3 regions of the Nitratireductor sp. WH36-1 genome follow, and region 2 is predicted to be linked to each of the others. Evidence: riboswitches for the same ligand, from Rfam matches in the RefSeq annotation. Region 2 holds a riboswitch; each other region holds the start of a gene.
The links. Region 2 has a riboswitch for thiamine pyrophosphate ahead of thiC (phosphomethylpyrimidine synthase ThiC). Riboswitches for the same ligand answer to the same signal wherever they lie in the genome.

Region 1 (7,365 bases), on a different replicon from region 2:
TGCGGCCGGAGGTCGGTGTCTCGAAGCCGGCGATCAGGCTGAGAAGCGTCGATTTGCCAGAGCCGCTCGGGCCCATCACGGCGACGATGTCGGACGGGGAGATGGTCAGGTCGAACGCCATTTCGCTCCCGCCCGGATAGGCAAAGCGCAGCTTTTCGAGTGTGATCCCCGCGCCGTGTGCGGCGTCAGCCTTGGTCATGTCTTCTCCTTGCCGAGACGGTCGGCCACGAACATCAATGCCAGACAAAGAAGCCCGAGGAAAAGGGCAATGCCTGCGGCATCCGCCGTGCGATAGCTGCCCATGCGCTGCAACAGAAGATAGGGCAGGGTCTGCACCTGATCGGAGCCGAACAGCGCGATCACGCCGAGATCGCCGAGCGAAAGAGCGGCGGCGAAGGCGAGCGCGGTCGCGGCAGGGCGGCGCAGCGCCGGCCAGTCGACGAGGCGTAGTCGTGTCCAGCCAGTGATGCCCAGCGACAGGCAGAGCCGCTCATGGCGGGCGCTGGCAGCGTCATAGGCCGGGCGGATTGCGCGGATTGCAAACGGCATCGCCATCACCGCGTTGACGGTGACGACCATCGCCGGTGCAAAGGCAAAAACATCGCCCACATGCCGCAGCAGAATGAACCAGCCGGCACCGATCACCAGCGGCGGAATGATGAGCACCATCGCCGCCCCGCTGTCGGTGGCGCGTTCAAGCAGGCCCGCAGGCAGTGCGCCGCGCTTCATTTCGAGCGCCCGGCGTGCCGCCACCAGCGCCAGCGAAAGAACCAGGCATAAAAGCGCGGAGAGGCTGGCGAAAAGCAGGCTGGTTGTTGTGGCCGAAAACACCGCGCTCTCGGTGGCAAGCCGCGCCAGATCCGCTTTCAGACCGGCGATCACGGTCGCAGCCATCGGTCCGGCGACGAAGAGCAGCCCCGCGACGATGATGACGGTGTTGAGAACCGTCTCCAATGGCGTGTGCCAGACAATGCGGCGCGGTGCGACGGGCAGGTTGGCATCGCCGCTGAGCGACGCGCCGAGCCGGCTTAACGCCAGAACAACGCCGCCGGCCAGCGCCAGCTGCACCAGCGTCAGCACCAGTGCGCGCGCCGGATCGAAGTCGAACCGCAGCGCCTGATAGATCGCCACTTCCAGCGTTGTCGCGCGCGGTCCGCCACCAAGCAGCAGGACGATGGTGAACGAGGTCACGCACAGCATGAAGACGAGGCCGGCAATGCCGGGAAGGGCCGCGCGCATGGCCGGCCATTCGAGAAACCGGAACGAGGCGCGCGCGCCCATGCCAAGCTGGGCCGCAAGACGCCACTGGTCGGCGGGCACGCTTTCCAGCGCGTTCAGGAACAGGCGCGTGGCCAGCGGCAGATTGAAGAAGACATGGGCGACCAGAATGCCCGAAAGCCCGTAAATGCCGGGCCAGTGCTCATTGAAGAGCACGGACAGGAAAGGCGCGAAAATCCCCGCTCTTCCCAGAAGCGCCAGAATGCCGAGCGCCGCCACAATGGCGGGAAGCGCAAGCGGCACAGCAAACAGGCGCAGAATGAAGGCGCGGCCCGCAAATGCGGGATGGCGCGCCAGCGCGCGCGCCAAAAGGATCGCCGGCACGACCGATAAAAGCGTCGATAACAGCGCCTGCCAGAGCGTGAAGCGGGCGATCCGCAGCAGATAGGCGTCGAAAGCCGCAAGCGCGCCCGTGCCCTGTTGCAGGGCCTCCACGGCAAGGCCCGCAAAGGCCCCGCCGATCAGCAGGCCGACAGCGGCCAGCGCAAGCCGTCCCGCAGCGACACGCCTGTCCATGAGGGGGCGTCTTTCCATGTCGGGCGCGCGCGAAACGGTCAGCGGCTCATCACCGAAAGCCACTCATCGACCCAGGCCTTGCGGTTTTCCGCCACCTCTTTCGATGAGAATTCGAGCGTCTCGCCCGGCTTCACCAGAGTGTCGAACACCGGGTTGAGCGGCTGCGATGTCTCGCCGGCCGGGAACATCCAGTTGGTCTCCGGAATCGCGTCCTGAAAGCCGGGACCGGTCATGAAGGCGAGGAATTTCTGCGCTAGCGGGTTTTCCGCACCCTTCACGGTCTGTGCTGCCACTTCCACCTGAAGATAATGCCCTTCTTCAAAGCCCGTCGCCTTGTAGCGCTCGGAATCTTCGGCAATCTGGTGATAGGCGGGCGAGGTGGTGTAGGACAGCACCATCGGCGCTTCGCCGCTGGTGAACAGGCCATAGGCCTCGCTCCAGCCCGGCGTCACCGTCAGCACCTTGTCCTGCAGTTTGCCCCAGGCGTCAGCTGCGTCGTCGCCATAGACGGCCTTCATCCAGAGCAGCAGACCAAGGCCCGGCGTGGAGGTGCGCGGGTCCTGAATGGCGATCTTCAGATTGCTGTCGCTCTCCACCAGCTCCTTCAGGCTTGCCGGCGGGGTCTCGATGGCCTCGGTGTCATAGACAAAGGCAAAATAGCCGTAGTCGAACGGAACGAACGTGTCGTCCTCGAAGCCGCCCGGCACGTTCACCCTGCCGATGTCGACGCCATGGGGCGCAAACAGGCCGGTCTCGCGGGCCTCGTGCACGAGGTTGTTGTCGAGACCGAGCACGATGTCGGCCTTGGTCGATTTGCCTTCGAGCTTCACGCGGTTCAGAAGCGCCACGCCATCGGCCACGGAAACGAAATCCACGTCGCAGCCGCATTCCGCCTCGAACGCCTTCTCCACCGCCGGTCCGGGGCCCCAGTCGGAGGTGAAGCTCTCATAGGTGTAGACGGTGAGCTTGTCTTCGGCCGCCGCATGGCCGGCCATGGCCAGCGTGCCAAGCGCCATGGTGGAAAGCAGGGTGGTCGCGCGCATCTGCGCCTCCTCTCGTTTGGTTGGGGAATGAGGCGCTGTGCGAAAAGCGTCTAATCCCTCCGCCGGTGCAAACCGGATCAGGTTCAGCGGGTTGGCCGGGTTCCACTGATGCGGCTTTCCTTTGATCAAGGCAAAGCTGCATCCGTTTCAACCACTGGGCCTCTCAGCCGGCAATCCGCCGGCACCCCGTTAGAGCGACCGGGAAAATAGGGCGCGGCAGGGGCCGGCGCAAGAGGCGGAATGGCGCGAACGCCGTTGGCGCTTGCCCGCCGGCATGATATGGGCCTCGAGCATGAGCCTGTTTACCCTTCTCCTGGGCGGAGATCTCACACGCACGCCGGCACTCGATGCCGAAATCGCCGACAGCCGCATCATCGCGGCTGATTCAGGCATGCGTCACGCAGCGCTTCTGGGCGTTATGCCGGAGCTGTGGGTCGGCGATTTCGATTCCGAGCCGGACGGCATGGCCGAGGCCTATGCCCGGGTGCCGCGCCGCGCCTTTCCCGCCGACAAGGACAAGACGGACGGGGAACTCGCCATCGCCGCAGCGCTGGAAGCGGGCGCGACGAGCCTCGTTCTCGTGGGTGCTTTCGGCGGCGCGCGACCCGATCACATGTTCCTGCATCTCGCGCAGGCGCTTCAGCTTTCAGAACAGGGCATTAAGACGCGGCTGACAAGCGGCGTGCAGGAAGGCGTGCCGCTGCTGCCCGGCAAACGCCATCGCTTCGACTATCCGCAGAAAACGCTGTTTTCGATCCTTGGCTTTTCGGCCCTTTCCGGCCTCACCGTGGAAGGGGCCAAATGGCCGCTCGATGCGGTCGAGGTTCCTTTCGGCTCGTCGCTGACCCTTTCCAATGTGGTCGATGGCGAACTCGCGGTTACCCTCAAAGAGGGCAGGGCGCTTCTGGTCGCCCATCTTTCCAACGACGGAGAACACTGATCCATGGCGCCGCCTCTTTTAAAGCTTGATGGCATTCGCCTGACCTTCGGCGGCACGCCGCTGCTCGATGGCGCATCGCTGATGGTTGGCCCCGGCGAGCGGCTGGCGCTGGTCGGGCGCAACGGCTCCGGCAAGTCGACACTTCTGAAGATCGCCGCCGGCCTCGTGGAGCCGCAGGATGGCGAGGTGTTCCGCCAGCCGACGGCGACCGTGCGCTATCTGCCCCAGTCGCCCGACTGGCAGGGTTTTTCGACCGTGCGCGCCTATGTGGAGGCCGGTCTCGGCCCGGCGGACGACATCAACCGCGTGGCGCTGGTCATCGACCGGCTGGGCCTGTCCGGCGATGAAGACCCGGCAACGCTGTCGGGCGGCGAGGCGCGCCGTGCAGCGCTCGCCCGGGTGCTTGCGCCCGAGCCTGATCTGCTGTTGCTGGACGAGCCGACCAACCATCTCGACCTCGCCACCATCGAATGGCTGGAAGAAGAGCTGCAGCGCACGTCTTCAGCCCTTGTCACCATCTCGCATGACCGTCGTTTTCTCGAACGCGTCAGCCGCGCAACCGTCTGGCTCGACCGTGGCGTGACGCGCAGGCTCGACAAGGGCTTTGCCCATTTCGAGGACTGGCGCGATCAGGTGCTCGAAGAGGAAGAGCGCGACCAGCACAAGCTTGCCCGCAAGATCGAGCGCGAGGAACACTGGCTGCGCTATGGCGTCACCGCGCGCCGCAAGCGCAATGTGCGCCGTCTGGGCGAGCTGCATGCGCTGCGCGAGAAGCACCGCAGCCATCGCGGTGCGGAAGGCGTGGCCACCATGACGGCCAGCGACGCCGCCGAGTCCGGCAAGCTGGTCATCGAGGCAAAGGGCCTCGCCAAGTCCTATGACGGGCTTCAGGTGGTGAAGGATTTCTCCACGCGCATCCTGCGCGGCGACCGTGTTGGCCTTGTCGGCCCCAATGGAGCCGGCAAGACGACGCTGATCAATCTTCTGACCGGCAAGCTCGACCCGGACGAAGGCTCACTGCGGCTGGGCGCAAATCTGGAAATCGCCATTCTGGACCAGAAACGTGCACTGGACCCGCTGGAGACCCTGTCTCATTTCCTCACCGATGGCCGTGGCGACAGCGTCGTGGTCAACGGGCAGGAGCGGCATGTCGTCTCCTACATGAAGGACTTCCTGTTCAAGCCCGAGCAGGCGCGCACGCCCATCCGCGAGCTCTCCGGTGGCGAGCGCGCGCGGCTTGTGCTCGCCCGCCTTCTGGCCCGCCCGGCCAATCTTCTCGTGCTCGATGAGCCGACCAACGATCTCGACATGGAAACGCTCGATCTCCTGCAGGAGCTTGTCGAGGGCTTCCCCGGCACCGTGCTGCTCGTCAGCCATGACCGCGACTTCCTCGACCGCACGGTCACGAGCACCATTGCGCCGGCCGGCGATGGCCGCTGGATCGAATATGCCGGCGGCTATGCCGACATGATGGCGCAGCGCAAGGGCGAGGAGCTGGAGCGGCGCAAGGCGCGCACGGCAGAGCAGCAGAAGACCAGGTCAGCCGGCAATGCAGGTGCGCCGAGGGCAGCTTCGAAGAAGCTCTCCTACAAGCAGAAATTCGCACTGGAGACCCTGCCGAAGAAGCTCGATGAGCTGGCTGACGAAATTGCGGCTCTGGAGAAAAAGCTCGCCGATCCCAACCTCTACACGCGCGATGCCGCCGCCTTTCAGCGCTTTTCCAAGGAGCTGGACGACGCGCGCGCCAGCAGCGAGAAGATGGAAGAAGAGTGGCTCGAGCTCGAAATGCTGCGCGAGGAAATCGAAGGCGCTTAGCGGTTTTTGCTGAAGCACCAACTTCAGGGCCCCCTTCTCCCCGCATGCGGGGAGAAGGTGAGGATGAGGGGCGAGCGCCAACCTTTCCGAACCCACAACACTGCGAGCTTATCAAGCGCGGCGTCAGCCCCCCATCCCCCTGCCGGGACCTTCTCCCCGCAAGCGGGGAGAAGGAAGCTGTCATCCCGCACGCCTTCACCGGCTGCTAACCAGACTGGTTCACAATGCTTCCCATGAACCAGGAATTTCTCATTTCCGCAAAGCCCGACCTTCAGAAGGCCCGCACCGCATGGCTTGACGCACTTGCCGGTGAGCGGCGTCTCTCCGCGCTCACCGTCGATGCCTATGAGCGCGACACGCGGCAGTTTCTGCAATTCCTGACCGGCCATTGCGGCGATGCGCCGGGCCTCTCCGACATCGCCGAACTGCGCCCGGCGGATCTGCGCGCTTTCCTCGCCTTTCGGCGTGGCAACGGGGCCGGCGCGCGCACGCTCGGTCGCGGCCTTGCCGGGGTCCGCTCCTTCCTGCGCTACCTTGAGCGCCGTGGGCTTGTGAATGCAGCGGCCGCAGCAGCGCTCAAAGCGCCGCGCGCACCCCGCGCATTGCCCAAGCCGCTGACGGCGGTTGATGCGCGCAAGGTCGCATCCGGCGCGGGGCAACTGGCCGAGGAGCCATGGATCGCCGCGCGCAACGCAGCCGTCTTCACGCTGCTTTATGGCGCGGGGCTGCGCATCTCCGAGGCGCTGGGGCTTCTGGGCAGTCAGGTTGCCGACATGCGCCAGGGTGCGCTGCGCATCACCGGTAAGGGTGGCAAGACGCGGCTCGTGCCCGTCCTGCCCGTCACGGTCGAGGCGGTTGCAGAATATCAGCGTCTCTGCCCTTGGCATGGTGAGGCCGACAAGCTGCTCTTTCGCGGCGCGCGCGGGGGCGCGTTGCAACCGGCCATCATTCAGCGCGAGATGAAGCGCATGCGCTCGGCGTTCAATCTGCCGGAAACGGCGACGCCGCATGCGCTGCGGCATTCCTTCGCCACCCATCTTCTGGGGCGTGGCGGCGATCTGCGCGCGATCCAGGAGCTGCTCGGTCACGCCAGCCTCTCCACCACGCAGGTCTATACCGGTGTGGACACGGCGCGGCTTTTGGAAATCTACGATGCGGCCCACCCGCGCGCCTGAAACATTCCCTCGAAACCGCGCGGTTCGATTAACGCTTTGGCCGTGTTTTGCGTCTAGCGTGGCCGCATGAAAACGCACGCCAAAGCCACCGCCATTCCCATGGCCGAACGGTTCGCAGACCGCCTCTTCCAGCTGGCGGCTGCCTTTCCGTTGCTTCTCCTTCTCGCGCTTGTCGTCGGCCTCGTCACGGCCACCCCGGCGAAGTCCAGAGAGATTGTCTGCGCGGGCAAGAACCTTCTGACCGAACTCGCAACGGACAATCCCGCAGCGCTCGAAGAGGTGCGGCGGCAGGCGGCCGAAACGCCCAATGGCAGTGGCCTTCTGTGGCGGGTCGAAAAGGAGGGCGTGGAGCCCTCTTATCTTTTCGGCACCATGCATATGAGCGATCCGCGTGTCGTGACGCTGACGGAAGACGCGCAGGCGGCTTTCGATGCCTCCGAGCGTGTCGTGATCGAGACGACCGACATTCTCGACCAGTCCAAAATGGCGGCCGCCATGTTCAAGCGGCCTGAACTGATGATGTTCACCGGCGACGAAACGTTGGCCGATCATCTGAGCGAGGAAGACCGCAAAGCGGTTTCACAGGCGCTGGCCGAGC
Region 2 (7,365 bases):
AACGTGTCCACATAGATCGGCTGCGCAGCCACCACGATGCGCCCCACCTGCCGGTTGGCGATGGCGCGCGCTTCGCGCTCCAGCTCCTGAAACGCGGTCAGTGAACGCGAGACATTTGTGTGGAACAGGATCGCCTCATGGGTCGGCATGAGCTGGTTGCGTTTGCGCACGAACAGGGGGAAGCCAATCGTCTCTTCCAGCTGCCCCAGAAGGCGGCTCACCATGGGCTGGCTGATCTTCAGCGCCGCAGCCGCGCGCGTCGCGGAACCATGGCTCATGAAGGCGTCGAACGCCTCGAGCTGTTTCAGGTTCATCTGCGCATCCTCAATAGTCACTATTAATAATAGTAATACTAACAGGCATAATTTGCGAAATAAAGCATACTGTGCAAAAAAAAGCGTGCGCTCGGTCTATCCGGGCGAATGGCTTCACTCTCCCAGGGAGGACCCTGCATGAAATCTGTACTGAAAAACATTGTGGCTGCTGCCGCTCTCGTTCTCGCAGCCGGCACGGCGCACGCGGGCGATTATCCGGAAAAGGCCGTGACCATCGTTGCGCCTTATGGCGCAGGCGGCGCTTCGGACATGGCGGCGCGCGCGCTGGCCGAGACCGCTCGTGACTATCTCGGCGACCAGCCGGTTGTCGTGGTCAACAAGCCGGGCAATGGCGGCATGATCGGTGCTCGTTTCGTTTCCGAGATCGAGCCGGACGGTTACACGCTTCTTCTCGCCCGCGTCGGCATGGCGCTCTACCCGGCGGTTCAGGAAAGCTCCCCGGTCGGCTGGGATGGCTACACCTTCCTCGGTTCGCTCGAAGCAACCCCGATGATCCTCGCCGTGGCGGAAAACTCCCCCTACAAGTCGGCTGAAGAGCTCATCGCGGCGATGAAGGCCGAGCCGGGCGCCCTCACCTATGGCGCATCCGGCGCGACCGCCATTGACGGCTTCACCGTTCAGGCGCTGCTGGCCGACAATGAACTCGACCCGCTGACGGCAGCGACCCTCGTGCCCTACAAGGGCGGCGGCGCTCTCGCGACCGCGCTTCTGGGCGGCCATGTGGATTTCCTCGCCATCGCGGCCGGTTCGCTGATGCCGCATATCGAGTCCGGCAAGATGCGCGCTCTGATGGTCTACGCACCGTCGCGCATGGACACGCTGCCTGACGTCCCGACCGCAGCCGAGCTCGGCTTCGACAAGGCTGGCCAGATCACCGGCTGGAGCGCACTCTACGGCCCGAAGGATCTGCCGGAAGAGGTCGTGACCCGCTGGCAGGAAACCCTCAACAAGGTTGGCGAGGACGAGACCTGGCTTGAGCTGGCCAAGCGCCGCGGCTCCATCTCCACGGCTGGCAAGGAAGACATGCCTGCCTATGCCAAGTCGCAGTACGAGCTGTTCAACGGGCTCGCCCGCGAGTTCGGCTACATTCAGTAAGCCAACTTAAGAACCAGGAGGACGCGGCATGCTGAACAAGGGAATGCTCCGGGGCTTTTTGATCGCCCTCTTCTTCGGCGTGGTGCTTTTCGCACTGATCCCGATCCACGTGCCGCGTCCTTCCTTCATTCCAGGCTTCGCGCCCCCGCCCGACATGTGGCCGCGCACCGTCTCCATTCTGGGCCTCGCGCTCGGCATTCTGGCGATGGTGCTTGTGGCTCTCAGCGGCGGGCGTGCAGCTCCGGAAGAGGCGGAATATTCGCCTGCCTCGCCTGCGGAATGGCGCAACCGGCTGATCCGGCTCGCGCTGGCGCTCGCCGCATTTGCAGGCTTCGTCTTTCTTGCGCCGCGCCTCGGTTTTCTGCCGTCATCGATGCTGCTGGCGCTCGCTGCCTTCATTCTCGCCGGAGCTTCGTCGCGCTGGGTCGCAGTGCTTGCGCTGGCCGTCCTGCTGCCGCTCGGCCTGCAGCTCTTCTTCGGTAATGTAACGCACACGCCCTTCCCTCAGGGGAGCTGGGGCATCTTCCCCACCTTCAACTGAGAACGCCACCAGGACCGCTCAACACATGTGGAACGATCTTCTTTTCGCATTCGAATCCGTCGCCACGCTGGCCAATGTGCTGGCCATGGGCGCGGGCATCCTGGCCGGTGTAATCATCGGCGCCATTCCGGGCATGACCGGCACCATGGCGGTGACGCTCGCCCTGCCCTTCACCTTCTATCTGTCGCCCGTCACCAGCATTCTTTTGCTCGTTGCGCTCTACAAGGGCAGCACCTATGGCGCGTCGATCTCGGCGATCCTCATCAAGACGCCGGGCACGGCGTCCGCCGCCTGTACGGTGCTTGATGGCTGGCCGCTCGCCCAGAAGGGCAAGGCCGGCAAGGCGCTCAACATGGCGCTCATCTCGTCCTGTATCGGCGATTTCCTGTCCAACATTTCGCTGATCTTCCTCGCGGCCCCGCTGGCGCTTCTGGCGCTGCGCGTTGGTCCGCCGGAATATTTCATGCTGATGGCCTTCGCGCTGACCATGGTCGCCTCCATTTCCGGCGGCTCGCTGCTGCTCGGCGTCGTGTCGGCCTGTTTCGGTCTGCTTCTGGCAACCGTCGGCGAGGACATGTACGGCTCGTTCCGCTTCGCCATGACCGAGGACATGAAGGGTGGCCTTTCCGTGGCACCCGTTCTGATCGGTCTGTTCGCCCTGCCCGAGCTTCTGCGTCTCATCGTTTTCCGCGAGGAAAACCATGGCCAGGCCATGAAACTTGGCGACAACCGGCTGACGCTGGCGGAATTCCGTGGCTCCGTGAAATCCATCATCCGCGGCAGCTTCATCGGTGTGATTCTGGGCGCCATTCCGGGCATCGGGCCGTCGGCCGCCGCCTTCTTTTCCTATGGTGAGGCGCGTCGCTCCTCCCCCAACAGCGAGAATTTCGGCAAGGGCGAGCTGGAGGGCATCGCGGCTTCTGAATCGGCCAACAATGGCTGCTGCGGCGCGACCATGATCCCGCTTCTGGCGCTCGGCGTTCCCGGCGACGTGATCACCGGCGTCATGCTCGGCGCGTTCATGATCCAGGGCCTCACGCCCGGCCCGCTTCTGTTCCAGAACAATCTGAACGAGGTCTACATGCTGTTCATCGGCATGATGTTCTCCTCGGTTCTGCTGTTCGGTGCGGGCAAGCTGACGGTGCGCTTCTTCTCGCACATCGCGTCGATCCCGCAGGTGCTTCTGACGCCTGTGGTCCTGATGCTGTGCGTCTATGGCATCTATTCGATTTCCAGCAACATGTTCGACGTCACCGTCCTGCTCATCATGGGCGTGGTCGGCTTCATCATGCTGCTTTTGAACATCCCCCCGGCGCCGTTCCTGATCGCCTTCATTCTGGGGCCGATGTTCGAGGACAATCTGCGCCGCGCGCTGGCCATTTCGCGCGGTGACCCGTCCGTCTTCTTCCAGTCCGCCATTTCCTGGATTTTCGCAGGTCTGATCGTGTTCTTCGTCGGCCTGACGATCCGCCGGGAGTGGCAAAAATACCGAGAGAACCGTGCTGCACAGAATGCCTGAGGCCGAAAAGTCCACCATGTCACTGCTTGAGAATGCCAAGAGCCGCCTGAAGGATCTGGTCGCCTTCGATACGACGAGCCGCTACTCGAACCGGCCGCTCATCGACCACATGGCGGCGTTCCTGCGGGAATACGGCATCGAGCCGGTCATTTTGCTGGACGAGACGGGCGAGAAGGCAAACCTGATCGCCCGCATCGGCCCTGCCGACGTTCCCGGCGTCGTGCTGTCCGGCCACACCGATGTGGTGCCGGCGCTGGAAAAGGGCTGGACCTCCGGTCCGTTCGACCTGACCGAGCGCGACGGAAAGCTCTATGGCCGCGGAAGCTGCGACATGAAGGGCTTTGCCGCCTGTGTCATGGCGATGGTGCCGCAGCTGGCAGCCGCGAAGCTGGAAAGGCCGGTCTGGCTCTGCTTCTCGCATGACGAGGAAGTGGGCTGCCTCGGTGCGCCGGCCATCGCCGAATGGCTGGCCGCGCTCGACGTGCCGCCCATGCTGGCGATCATCGGCGAGCCGACCGATATGACGCTGGTGACCGGCCAGAAGGGCAAGATCGCCATGCGCTGCCATGTGCATGGCACGTCCGGCCACTCCTCCTTCGCGCCCGATCATGTCAACGCCATCGACTATGCGGCGCGCATCGTTTCGATGATCGCCGAACGCGGCGAGCAGATCGGCGAGGAAGGCCCCTTCGACCGCGACTTCACGGTGCCGCATTCGACCATGCTGGCGACCATGATTTCCGGCGGCGTCGCCACCAATGTGACGCCGGATCTGTGCAGCTTCACCTTCGAGATTCGCAGCCTGCCGACCCATGATGCGCGGGCCGAACTGGAATCTCTGAAAAAGCGCGCAAACGAAGAAATTTTGCCGAAAATGCAGGCGAAATGCGCCGAAACCGGCATCGAATGGGAAGAAATTTTCGCCTATCCGGCGATGGGCGACAGCACGTCGACCGACGGCTTCGCCTTCTTCCGCGACATCATGCCGGAGTGGTCGGGCAAGGTGTCCTACGGTTCGGAAGGCGGTGTGTTCGAGACCATCGGCGGCATCCCGTCGGTAATCGTCGGCCCCGGCTCGATCCGCCAGGCGCACAAGCCCGACGAGTTCGTTGCCATCGAGCAGCTGGACCTTTGCCTCGATTTCCTGGGCAAGGTCGCCCGGAAGGTCACCGAACCGGCCTGACCTAGGGTTAGGACCCATTAATATGACCGCAATGGCGTTCGATAGACCAAGAGATGCCAGGAAAAGCCCGCAGAGCGGGGTCTTCCCCCGGTCAAGGGGTTTGACGCGGCAGGTCGCCGGTCTATCGAGCGTCCTTCGGATCAGCCTGATTTGCACGGGCTACTTTGTCGCAAAGCCTTGAAAGACGTGAAGTCTTCCTGCGGCCTTGCTTCGCGTATCCGCACAAATCAGGCCGACCATTGCGGCCATATTAATGGGGCCTGACCCTAAGCATTCCGGCCCGGCCGCTCAGCGCGGCCGGCCCTCCCTGACGCGGAGTTCTGCACAACCGCGTCAGCCTGCTTGACAAGCAGCACCGCCTTCGCCCACCCTAAAGCCTCACCTGGGGGGTCCCGCCAAGGGGCTGAGATTCTGCTGGCATGGTTTTCCATGCAGCGCAGTGACCCGATGAACCTGATCCAGTTCATACTGGCGTAGGGATGGTGCATGCTTGGCGGGTCACAGGCTTATCGCGGCCGAAAACCGTTTCCGTACAGGAACGTCACAGCTCTTCCTCCTCTCGGCACGAACTGGGTCTCCATTGCTGAACGAGCAGAGGAGGCTCTGAACCCATGGACGCATTTGCCCCGACCGTAACCACCGGCCCGTTGCCGGCGTCGCGCAAGGTCTACAAACCCGGAACGCTTCACCCCGAGATTCGCGTGCCCATGCGCGAAATCGCCGTGCATCCAAGCGCCGGCGAACCGCCGGTGACCGTTTACGATTCCTCCGGCCCATACTCTGATCCCGACATGCTGATCGAGATCGACAGGGGCCTGCCGCGCATCCGCGAAGCCTGGGTAAAGGCGCGCGGCGACGTGGAAGCCTATGAGGGACGCCACGTCAAACCGGAAGACAATGGTTTTGCCACCGGCGACCGGCTGACGCCGGAATTTCCCATTCGCCATCAGCCGCTGAAAGCGAAGGACGGCAAGGCCGTCACGCAGCTCGCCTATGCGCGCGCCGGCATCATCACGCCGGAGATGGAATTCATCGCCATCCGCGAAAACCTCGGACGCGCGCAGGCCAAGGCCGCGCTTGCCCGCGACGGCGAGAGCTTTGGCGCATCGATCCCCGATTTCGTGACGCCGGAATTCGTGCGTGACGAGGTGGCGCGCGGCCGGGCCGTGATCCCCTCCAACATCAACCACCCGGAAGCCGAGCCGATGATCATCGGCCGCAACTTCCTCGTGAAGATCAACGCCAATATCGGCAATTCCGCCGTCACCTCTTCCATGGCAGAGGAAGTGGAAAAGATGGTGTGGGCGACGCGCTGGGGTGGCGATACGGTGATGGACCTGTCGACCGGCCGCAACATTCACAACATCCGCGAATGGATCATCCGCAATTCGCCCGTGCCGATCGGCACCGTGCCGATCTATCAGGCGCTGGAAAAGGTGAACGGCATTGCCGAAGACCTGACCTGGGAGGTGTTCCGCGACACGCTGATCGAACAGGCCGAACAGGGCGTCGACTATTTCACCATCCATGCGGGTGTGCGCCTGCACTACATTCCGCTGACGGTCGACCGTGTCACGGGTATCGTTTCGCGCGGCGGCTCGATCATGGCCAAGTGGTGCCTGGACCACCACAAGGAGAGCTTTCTCTACGAGAACTTTGCGGAAATCTGCGACATCTGCCGCGCCTATGACGTGTCGTTCTCGCTGGGCGACGGCCTGCGGCCCGGCTCCATCGCCGACGCCAATGACGCAGCCCAGTTTGCCGAGCTGGAAACGCTGGGCGAACTGACGAAGATCGCCTGGGAGAAGGACTGTCAGGTTATCATCGAAGGCCCCGGTCATGTGCCCATGCACAAGATCAAGGAAAACATGGACAAGCAGCTCGAGGTCTGTGGCGAGGCCCCGTTCTATACGCTTGGGCCGCTCACCACGGACATTGCGCCGGGCTATGACCACATCACGAGCGGCATCGGCGCGGCGATGATCGGCTGGTATGGCACGGCCATGCTCTGCTACGTCACGCCGAAAGAGCATCTGGGCCTGCCTGACCGCGATGACGTGAAGACAGGCGTCATCACCTACAAGATCGCAGCGCATGCGGCGGACCTCGCCAAGGGGCATCCGGCGGCGAAGATCCGCGATGATGCGCTTTCGCGGGCGCGCTTCGAGTTCCGCTGGGAGGATCAGTTCAACCTCTCGCTGGACCCGGAAACGGCGCGTAATTTCCATGATCAGACCCTGCCGAAGGAGGCGCACAAGGTGGCGCATTTCTGCTCCATGTGCGGCCCGAAATTCTGCTCCATGCGCATTTCCCACGATATCCGCGCCGAGGCGCAGAAGGAGGGGATGGCGAAGATGGCGGAGAAGTTCCGCGAGGGCGGCGATCTCTACATGCCGCTCGACCAGGTGGCGGCGGAGAACGGGGACTGACCCATGCATGTCCTCATTCGCGGGGCCGGCATTGCCGGCCTCACGCTGGCCCATGAGCTTGTCCGGGCGGGCGCGCAGGTGACTGTCTGCGACGTTCGCACCGGACCGGCGGGCAGCGCCTCATGGCTTGCCGGCGGGATGCTTGCGCCCTGGTGCGAGCGCGAGAGCGCGGAGGAGCCGGTTCTGACACTGGGACGCCTTGCTGCGGACTGGTGGGACACGGCGCTGCCCGGCCATGTGTTGCGCAATGGAACGCTGGTGGT
Region 3 (7,365 bases), 160 kb from region 2:
CCATCGGACCTGCCAGATATTTGGTCAGCAGATAGACCATCGGAAACGCCCCGGCGAGCATGATGCCGATATAGCCGGCAATCTCCAGCGCACGGAACTGGTCCTGCTCATCCGCGATGATCGGGTCGAAGCCCCATGAGCCGAACACAGTGGTGAAGAAGCCCGTGAAATACTCGACGATGGAAGCGACCAGAACGAGCGTGATGCCGGCATACATGAGGCGACCGAACCACAGAAAGCCGGCGATCATCGCATCGGGGGCAAAGCGCAGCCCGAGCGCGATGGCGACGCAGAAGACGATCAACGGCAGAAGATTGCGCAGAATGTCCACCAGCGACAGCGCGATCTGGTAACTCGCATCAGCCGTCGTCGAGACATCCGGGCGAATGCCGAGCCCGGCAAGCGCGATCAACGCGCAGGCGATGAACACGCCAATCGGCACGCTCAGAATGCCGGACATGATGCCAAGCGCCATGTATTTGTGGTCGGCTTTCGCCAGCATCGCCAGTCCCACGGGAATGGAGAAGATGATGGTCGCGCCCGACATGAAGCCGACAATGGTGGCGATCATCCACGCATCGCGCGACTGGGCGAGCGTGTCGGCAAGCTGATAGCCGCCCATGTCGACGGCGATCACCGTGGTGGCTGCAATGGACGGGTCCGCGCCGATCATCGCGAAAAGCGGCCCCGCGACGAGGCGGATGAACTCCGAAAGATAAGGGATCGCGGCCATGATGCCGGCCACGGGAATGAAGATCGGGCCGATGGAATGCAGCCCCTCGATAAACTCCTTCCCGAGCCCGGTTTCAGGGTTTCGGATGGAGGCGATTGCGCCGGCGACGGCGCATGCCATGATTATGTAAATGACGTAGGTACCGATTGAAGCCATTTGCCTTCCCTCCCAGTGTGCGAAATGCGCCTCCGGCTTTTTGACGCCGGTTTTTCGATCAGCCCTTTACGCGTTCCCCCGGCGGATCGTAGAGCGGCGCCATGTGCACCGTGGCCGCGAAGCGTTCGTTCGCCACGATGAGTTCGTAGTCTCCCGATGTCAGAAATGCGTCGTCGACGCCCCCGGCGGCGCGCACATAGCCGTAGCCGATGGGTTTGCCGACCGTGTAGCCATAGCCCCCGCTCGTCAGATAGCCGACCGGCTCGCCATTGCGCAGGATCGTTTCCCGGCCAAGCAGAACCGCGTCGGGGTCAGCCGTGGTGAAGCAGGCAAGCCGTTTGGTCAAAGGGCCGCCAGAAGCCGCCTCACAGGCCTCGCGCCCGATGAACGGCGTGTCACGGCGCAGCTTCACGGCCCAGCCAAGCCCCGCCTCGAACGGGTTGTCATTGGGTGTCACATCCGAGCCCCAGGCGCGATAACCCTTCTCCAGCCGGAGCGACTCGATGGCGCGATAACCCACGGGGCGGATCTCCTGCGCGCGGCCTTTGTCCATCAGCGCGTCGAAAACGTCGCCCGTACCCTCGATGGGCACATGCAGCTCCCAGCCCAGTTCACCGACATAGGTCACGCGCATGGCGCGCACGCGGTGCCCGGCAATGTCGATCTCCTGTACCCGGCCGAAACGGAAGGCCTCGTTGCCGACATCGGCCCCGGTCACGGCGGCGAGAACCTCACGCGCCCGCGGCCCCATCAGGGAGAGCGTGCCATGTTCCTCGGTCACGTCGACAAGACGGGCGTTTGCGCCGGCAGGCAGGTGGTCTTCTATCCACGCGAAATCGTGGGTGCGCGAACCTGTTCCGGTCACGATGTAGAAGTGCTCATCGGAAAGGCGGGCGACGGTCAGGTCGCATTCAATGCCGCCGCGCGAATTCAGGATCTGCGTGTAGGTCAGGCGTCCGGCGGGCTTGGCGACGTGGTTGGCGCAGATGCGCTCCAGCGCGTCCGCCGCATCGGGGCCGGTCAGCTCATACTTGGCGAAGGATGACTGATCGAAAACGCCGACCTTTTCGCGCACATGCGCATGTTCCTCACCGACGGGGCCAAACCAGTTCTGCCGCCCCATGGAATAGTCGTCCCGCGCGTCCATCCCCTCCGGCGCAAACCAGTTGGGCCGTTCCCAGCCGAGCTTCGAGCCGAACACCGCGCGGTGATCCTGAAGCTTTGCATAGAGCGGGGAGACGATGCGCGGCCTGCCGCTTTCATATTCCTCATGCGGGAACGCGACCGTGTAGTGCTTGCCATAGGCTTCGAGCGTGCGCTCCTCGACCCATTTGCGGTCCCGGTGCAGCTCCGAGAAGCGGCGAATGTCCACGACCCAGAGATCCAGCGGAGCCTCGCCGCGCACCACCCATTCCGCCAGCACCCAGCCCGCGCCGCCGCCTGCGGCGATGCCGAAAGCGTTGAAGCCGGCCCCGACAAACATGTTGGCGCATTCCGGGGCCTGTCCGAGAATGAAATTGCCGTCCGGCGTGAAGCTTTCAGGCCCGTTGATCATCTGCCTGACGCCTGCTTCGGCGAGTGCCGGAACACGCTCGATGGCCTGTGTCATATGCTGTTCGAAATGGTCGAAATCGTCGTCGAACAACTGGAATTCGAACCGGTTGGGCACATCTCCGCCCGGCAGGCCGGTGGCCCAGCTCTGCGGGTTCGGTTCGTAGCCGCCCATGACGAGGCCGCCGACCTCCTCCTTGAAATAGATGCGGCGGTCGGGATCGCGCACGGTCGGCGTGTCGGAAGAGAGCCCCTCGATCTTCTCGGTCACGATGTACTGGTGCTTGACCGGTTGCAGCGGCACCGAGACCCCGGCCATCGCACCGATCTGACGGGCCCATTGGCCGCCGCAATTGACCACTTTTTCGCAGGCGATCCTGCCACGATCCGTCTCCACGGCAACGATGCGGCCGCCCTCCATCTCGAAGCCGGTCACCTGAACGCCTTCAAAGAGCCGCGCCCCGTTCATGCGCGCGCCCCTGGCGAGTGACTGGGTGATGTCGGACGGGCTGGCCTGCCCATCCGTGGGCAGCCAGGACGCGCCGATCAGGTCGGACGTGTCCATGAGCGGCCACATCCGCTTCACTTCCTCCGGCCCGACAAGCTCCATCTCCATGCCGAAGCTGCGCGCGGTGGTGGCAAGCCGTCTGAACTCGGTCCAGCGGTCTTCATTGGTGGCGAGCCGCAGGCAGCCGGTCATTTTCCAGCCGGTCTCCAGACCCGTTTCCTCGTGCAGCCTTTTGTACAGATCCACCGAGTATTTCAGCACGCGCGTGATCGACGCCGACGAGCGCAGCTGACCGATCAGCCCGGCGGCATGCCAGGTCGAGCCCGATGTCAGTTTGCCCTGTTCCAGAAGAATGACGTCGGCCTTGTGGTCGCGGGCAAGGTGGTAGGCTGTCGAGCAGCCGATGATGCCGCCTCCGATGACGACGATCTGGGCATGCGAAGGCAGGGTCTGGGTCATCGTGATGCGCGTCCGTATTGGGTGTAGAAAGTGTCCAGTGCGGCCTCGAGCCGCGAGAGGTTTTCATGCGTGTAGGCAACGTAGTCGGTGCCCGGCGCGTCGAGATAAAGCTCGGAGGTCATGCTCCACATCGCCTCGCGCAACAGCGAAGCGCACTGCATGGAGGCCAGCGAACGCCGCAGGTCCCAATCGGGCGTGCGGTCGAAATAATAGCCGAGCAGCGCTTCGGACTCTTCGTCCGAAAAGCTGGCGTTGGAGGAGAGCCCCGCCAGATCGAACATCGCCGTCGAGAAGCCGGCATATTCGAAATCGATCAGCCACAGCCGCTTGCCGTCATCCAGAAGGTTGGCTGGCAGGAGGTCGTTGTGACCGAACACGATTGGAAGCGGCGTCTGTACGGCTTCCAGCTCATCGGCCAGCGCAAGATAGGCCGGCAGCTGCTCCGTCATCCGGCTCCCGCCTTCCTTCAGGGTGCGCGCATAGTCGCGGATGACGTGAAACGGCCAGAACATGAAGCCCGGCCCTGAAACATGGTGCGGCATGTCCTGATGAAAATCGCGAACGATCCTGGCGACGCGTTCAATGTTGGCGCGCACATCGGCTTCGCCGTATGTTTTCGCATTGAGATGTCTGCAAACCATGACGCCGGGCGCCGCATGCTCGACGGATGGTGCAAGAGACGCTAACTCGGCGGCGCGCGCGGTCATCAATTCGCGGTCGCGGATAACGTGATGAAAGGGATAGTCCTTGCCAAAACGGACCACATGGCCGCCGGCATCGTCGGTAACGAGCCAGCTTTCATTGCTGATGCCGCCGACGAGCGGCTCTATCGTGATTGCCCCCTGCCATAGGGGCAGTGCCGCAATCCGATCAGAGCCCGGGGCGGTGATTTCCCGTGCTGCCGTCATGTCTCCTCCCGCAGCCTTTGGCTGTCGATTTTGAGGAAGAATTGATGGGCATCTGTGTGAAGTCAACAGAAAAATGTTGAAGTTTGACCGATTCGCATCTTCTTGAATTTCAAATCAGTCATGATAGGGCATAAACGGGCACAACCGGTAAGGGCAACGCAGATGAACTATTCCCCCCGCCATGGTCGGATTCTGGATCTTCTGACAGAGCAGGGCACAATGGGCGTCAATGATCTGGCGCAGCATCTGGAGGTGTCGGTGGAAACCGTTCGCCGCGATGTGAAGGTGCTCGCCGGGCGCGGCGCCATCGTGCGCATGCATGGCGCCATCGCCTTGCCGTCCGTGGTCAGCGAAGCGCCGTTCGAGCGGCGCATGCGGGAGAACCGGCAGGCCAAGGAGACCATCGCCGCACTGGCCGCCTCGACGATCCGCGATGGCGAGTCGGTGATGCTCGACACGGGCACCACTACCAGCCTTCTGGCGCGCGCGCTGCTGGACCACCGGCAGTTGACCGTCGTTACCAACTCATCCGACATCGCCCGCACGCTGGCGACCGTCAATGGCAACAAGGTCTACATGGCCGGCGGGGAGCTGCGCAGCGACAGTGGCTCCGCGCTCGGCTTTTCCGCCATCGAGTTCGTCAGCCGTTTCAGCGTCGATCACGCCATCATTTCCGCCGGCGCGGTGAACGCGATGACCGGCATCATGGACTACGATCTGGAGGAGGCGCAGTTCGGCAACGCGGTTCTGGCGCGTGGTCGCCGCCGGGTTGTCGTGACCGATGCTTCCAAGTTCGGCCGGAAGGGGCTGGTGCGCGTCTGCTCCTTTGCCGAAGTCGATTCGCTGATCGTCGACAGCATGCCGCCGGAAGACCTTTCCGAAGCGCTCCGTCTGGCCGATGTGACGGTTACCTGCCCCGCCTGACGGGGGCGTTCGGGCCGCCGGCGCACCACGCCTGTGGGAAAGCTGTACATTTGTTCTCCGACGAAACAGTTCCTGCACAATCAACTTGCTTTCCGTCTCGGGATTTGGTTCGTTCCGCGCATCCACAGGGGTGCCGCGTATCGCCGCGGCTGAGATGAGGGTGCAAATCCTCGGGCCCTAGAAGCTGATCTGGGTAATGCCAGCGGAGCAAGGAGGACAATCATGTTCGCAGGTGCGCAGCTTTCCCTTTATCCGATGACCGACAATTTCGTCGACGTCATCATGTCGTCGCTCTCCGCGTTCGATCCTTACCGGGACCGGTTGCGGATCGAGACCGACGATATCTCCACGCTCGTCGTCGGTCCGCCCGAAGTGCTGTTTCCGGCGCTGCGCGATTTCTATGTCGCCGCCGCATCCACCCGCCATCATGTGGTGCTGCGCGCCACGCTCTCGCGCGGCTGCCCCGGCGAGCCGGACGATCCGATCTGCAGCACCTCTGCACTCGCAAATCCGTCAGAGCCGCTCGCCGAACGGCAGAAGGCGGCACTTGCAGCGGTGGCCAATGCAAAGACCACGTCGGAAATCGCACGCGCGCAGTTTTCGCTTTACGTGATGGGCGCCGGCGATCACATGGCGGAGATCATGGGCTGCATCGACTTCCTGAAGTCGAGCGGCGTCTTCGATCATTCCAAGAATTTCTGCAGCCGTCTCACCGGCGATGCAGGCCCGGTTTTCGCAACGCTCGAACAGGCTTTCTGCCGGTTTGGTCCGCCCGAAGGCCATGTGACGGTCGATTTGACCGTTTCCGCCAACAGCCCCTCCACGGCCTGATCCCATGTCTCAGGGTCGGCCCCGTCCTGCGGGCGGACGGCTGGTGCGCGGCTTGCCTGCTCTGGCAAGCGTTGCCGGTGCAATCCTCCTTTGGGAAATCTATGTGCGGCTGTCGGGCATTTCGCCGCTGGTTCTGCCTGCGCCCTCGCGCGTCATCGAACAGATGGGCGTCAACCGCGGCCTCCTGTGGGAGAACACGCTGCCGACGCTGAGCGCGACGCTGACCGGCTTTGCCTTCTCCGTCAGCATCGCCTTTGCCCTCTCGGTGGCGCTCGATTTCCTGCCGAAGCTGCGGCGGGCGCTGTTCCCGATCTTTGTCGTCAGCCAGACCCTGCCGCTGGTGGCCATCGCGCCGCTGGCCGTCCTGTGGTTCGGTTTCGGTCTCACACCGAAAATCCTGCTCGTGGCGCTCGTCACCTTCTTTCCCATGCTGGTGGCGCTGGTCGATGGCTACGAATCCACCGATCCCGAAATCGAAACGCTGATGCGCTCCATGGGCGCGTCGCGATGGAAAGTGTTCCGGGCGGCGCGCTTTCCCTCGGCCATGCCCTATTTCTTCGCCGGCCTGCGGATTTCGATCACCTATGCCGTGGTCGCCGCGATCTTCTCCGAATATGTCGGCGCGCGCGCCGGGCTCGGCATTGTCATTCTCAACGCCAAGAACAGCTTTCGCCCGGATCTCATGCTGGCAGCGGTCGTGGTCAGCTCCACGCTGACGCTGGTGCTCTTCGGCGTCTCGGCGCTTCTGCAACGCGCGCTGCTGCGCTGGCGTGAAGCGGGGCAGACACGATGAGCGCTCTTGAAATGCGCAATGTGGGCGTGACGCTTGGCGAGACCGCCGTGCTCGACGATGTGTCGCTGCATGTGGGGCAGGGGGAGTTCGTCTCCATTCTCGGCCCTTCGGGAGCAGGCAAGTCCACCCTGTTTCGCCTGCTCACCGGCGCGCTTGCGCCGGATCGCGGCGAGATCCTGCGCGATGGCGCGCCGCTGAAGCGCGATGGCCAGACCTTCGCCTTCATGCCGCAGCGCGACGCGCTGATGCCCTGGCGACGCATCATCGACAACGTCATTCTGGGGCTGGAAGTGCAGGGTGTGCCCCGCGCGGAGGCGCGTGCCCGCGCGCTGCCGCTGTTCGCCGAATTCGGGCTGGAAGGCTTTGAGCAGCGCTATCCGGCGGAACTCTCGGGCGGCATGCGTCAGCGCGCAGCCCTTCTGCGCACGGTCATTCAGGCCCGCCCGATACAGCTTCTCGATGAACCCTTCGGCGCACTCGACGCGCTCACCCGCGCGCAGAT

Region 1: it holds a riboswitch for thiamine pyrophosphate, as region 2 does, so the genes downstream of both, thiB (thiamine ABC transporter substrate binding subunit) here and thiC (phosphomethylpyrimidine synthase ThiC) in region 2, are expected to answer to the same signal.
Region 3: it holds a riboswitch for thiamine pyrophosphate, as region 2 does, so the genes downstream of both, AC4PTT_RS19610 (YkoF family thiamine/hydroxymethylpyrimidine-binding protein) here and thiC (phosphomethylpyrimidine synthase ThiC) in region 2, are expected to answer to the same signal.

What each region holds. Positions count from the first base shown of each region.
Region 1 is NZ_CM178970.1:692,921-700,285, forward strand. It holds gene thiQ (thiamine ABC transporter ATP-binding protein) at 1-199, opposite strand, end outside; gene thiP (thiamine/thiamine pyrophosphate ABC transporter permease) at 196-1,794, opposite strand; gene thiB (thiamine ABC transporter substrate binding subunit) at 1,833-2,837, opposite strand; TPP riboswitch at 2,875-3,036, opposite strand; gene AC4PTT_RS03345 (thiamine diphosphokinase) at 3,130-3,777, shown strand; gene AC4PTT_RS03350 (ABC-F family ATP-binding cassette domain-containing protein) at 3,781-5,592, shown strand; gene AC4PTT_RS03355 (tyrosine recombinase XerC) at 5,826-6,767, shown strand; gene AC4PTT_RS03360 (TraB/GumN family protein) at 6,834-7,365, shown strand, end outside.
Region 2 is NZ_JBZXDP010000002.1:608,777-616,141, forward strand. It holds gene AC4PTT_RS21985 (LysR substrate-binding domain-containing protein) at 1-314, opposite strand, end outside; gene AC4PTT_RS21990 (Bug family tripartite tricarboxylate transporter substrate binding protein) at 453-1,430, shown strand; gene AC4PTT_RS21995 (tripartite tricarboxylate transporter TctB family protein) at 1,459-1,971, shown strand; gene AC4PTT_RS22000 (tripartite tricarboxylate transporter permease) at 1,997-3,490, shown strand; gene argE (acetylornithine deacetylase) at 3,507-4,673, shown strand; TPP riboswitch at 5,047-5,171, shown strand; gene thiC (phosphomethylpyrimidine synthase ThiC) at 5,285-7,102, shown strand; gene thiO (glycine oxidase ThiO) at 7,106-7,365, shown strand, end outside.
Region 3 is NZ_JBZXDP010000002.1:91,122-98,486, reverse strand. It holds gene eutH (ethanolamine utilization protein EutH) at 1-889, opposite strand, end outside; gene AC4PTT_RS19625 (GcvT family protein) at 948-3,407, opposite strand; gene AC4PTT_RS19620 (phosphotransferase family protein) at 3,404-4,315, opposite strand; gene AC4PTT_RS19615 (DeoR/GlpR family DNA-binding transcription regulator) at 4,478-5,239, shown strand; TPP riboswitch at 5,356-5,468, shown strand; gene AC4PTT_RS19610 (YkoF family thiamine/hydroxymethylpyrimidine-binding protein) at 5,462-6,070, shown strand; gene AC4PTT_RS19605 (ABC transporter permease) at 6,075-6,863, shown strand; gene AC4PTT_RS19600 (ABC transporter ATP-binding protein) at 6,860-7,365, shown strand, end outside.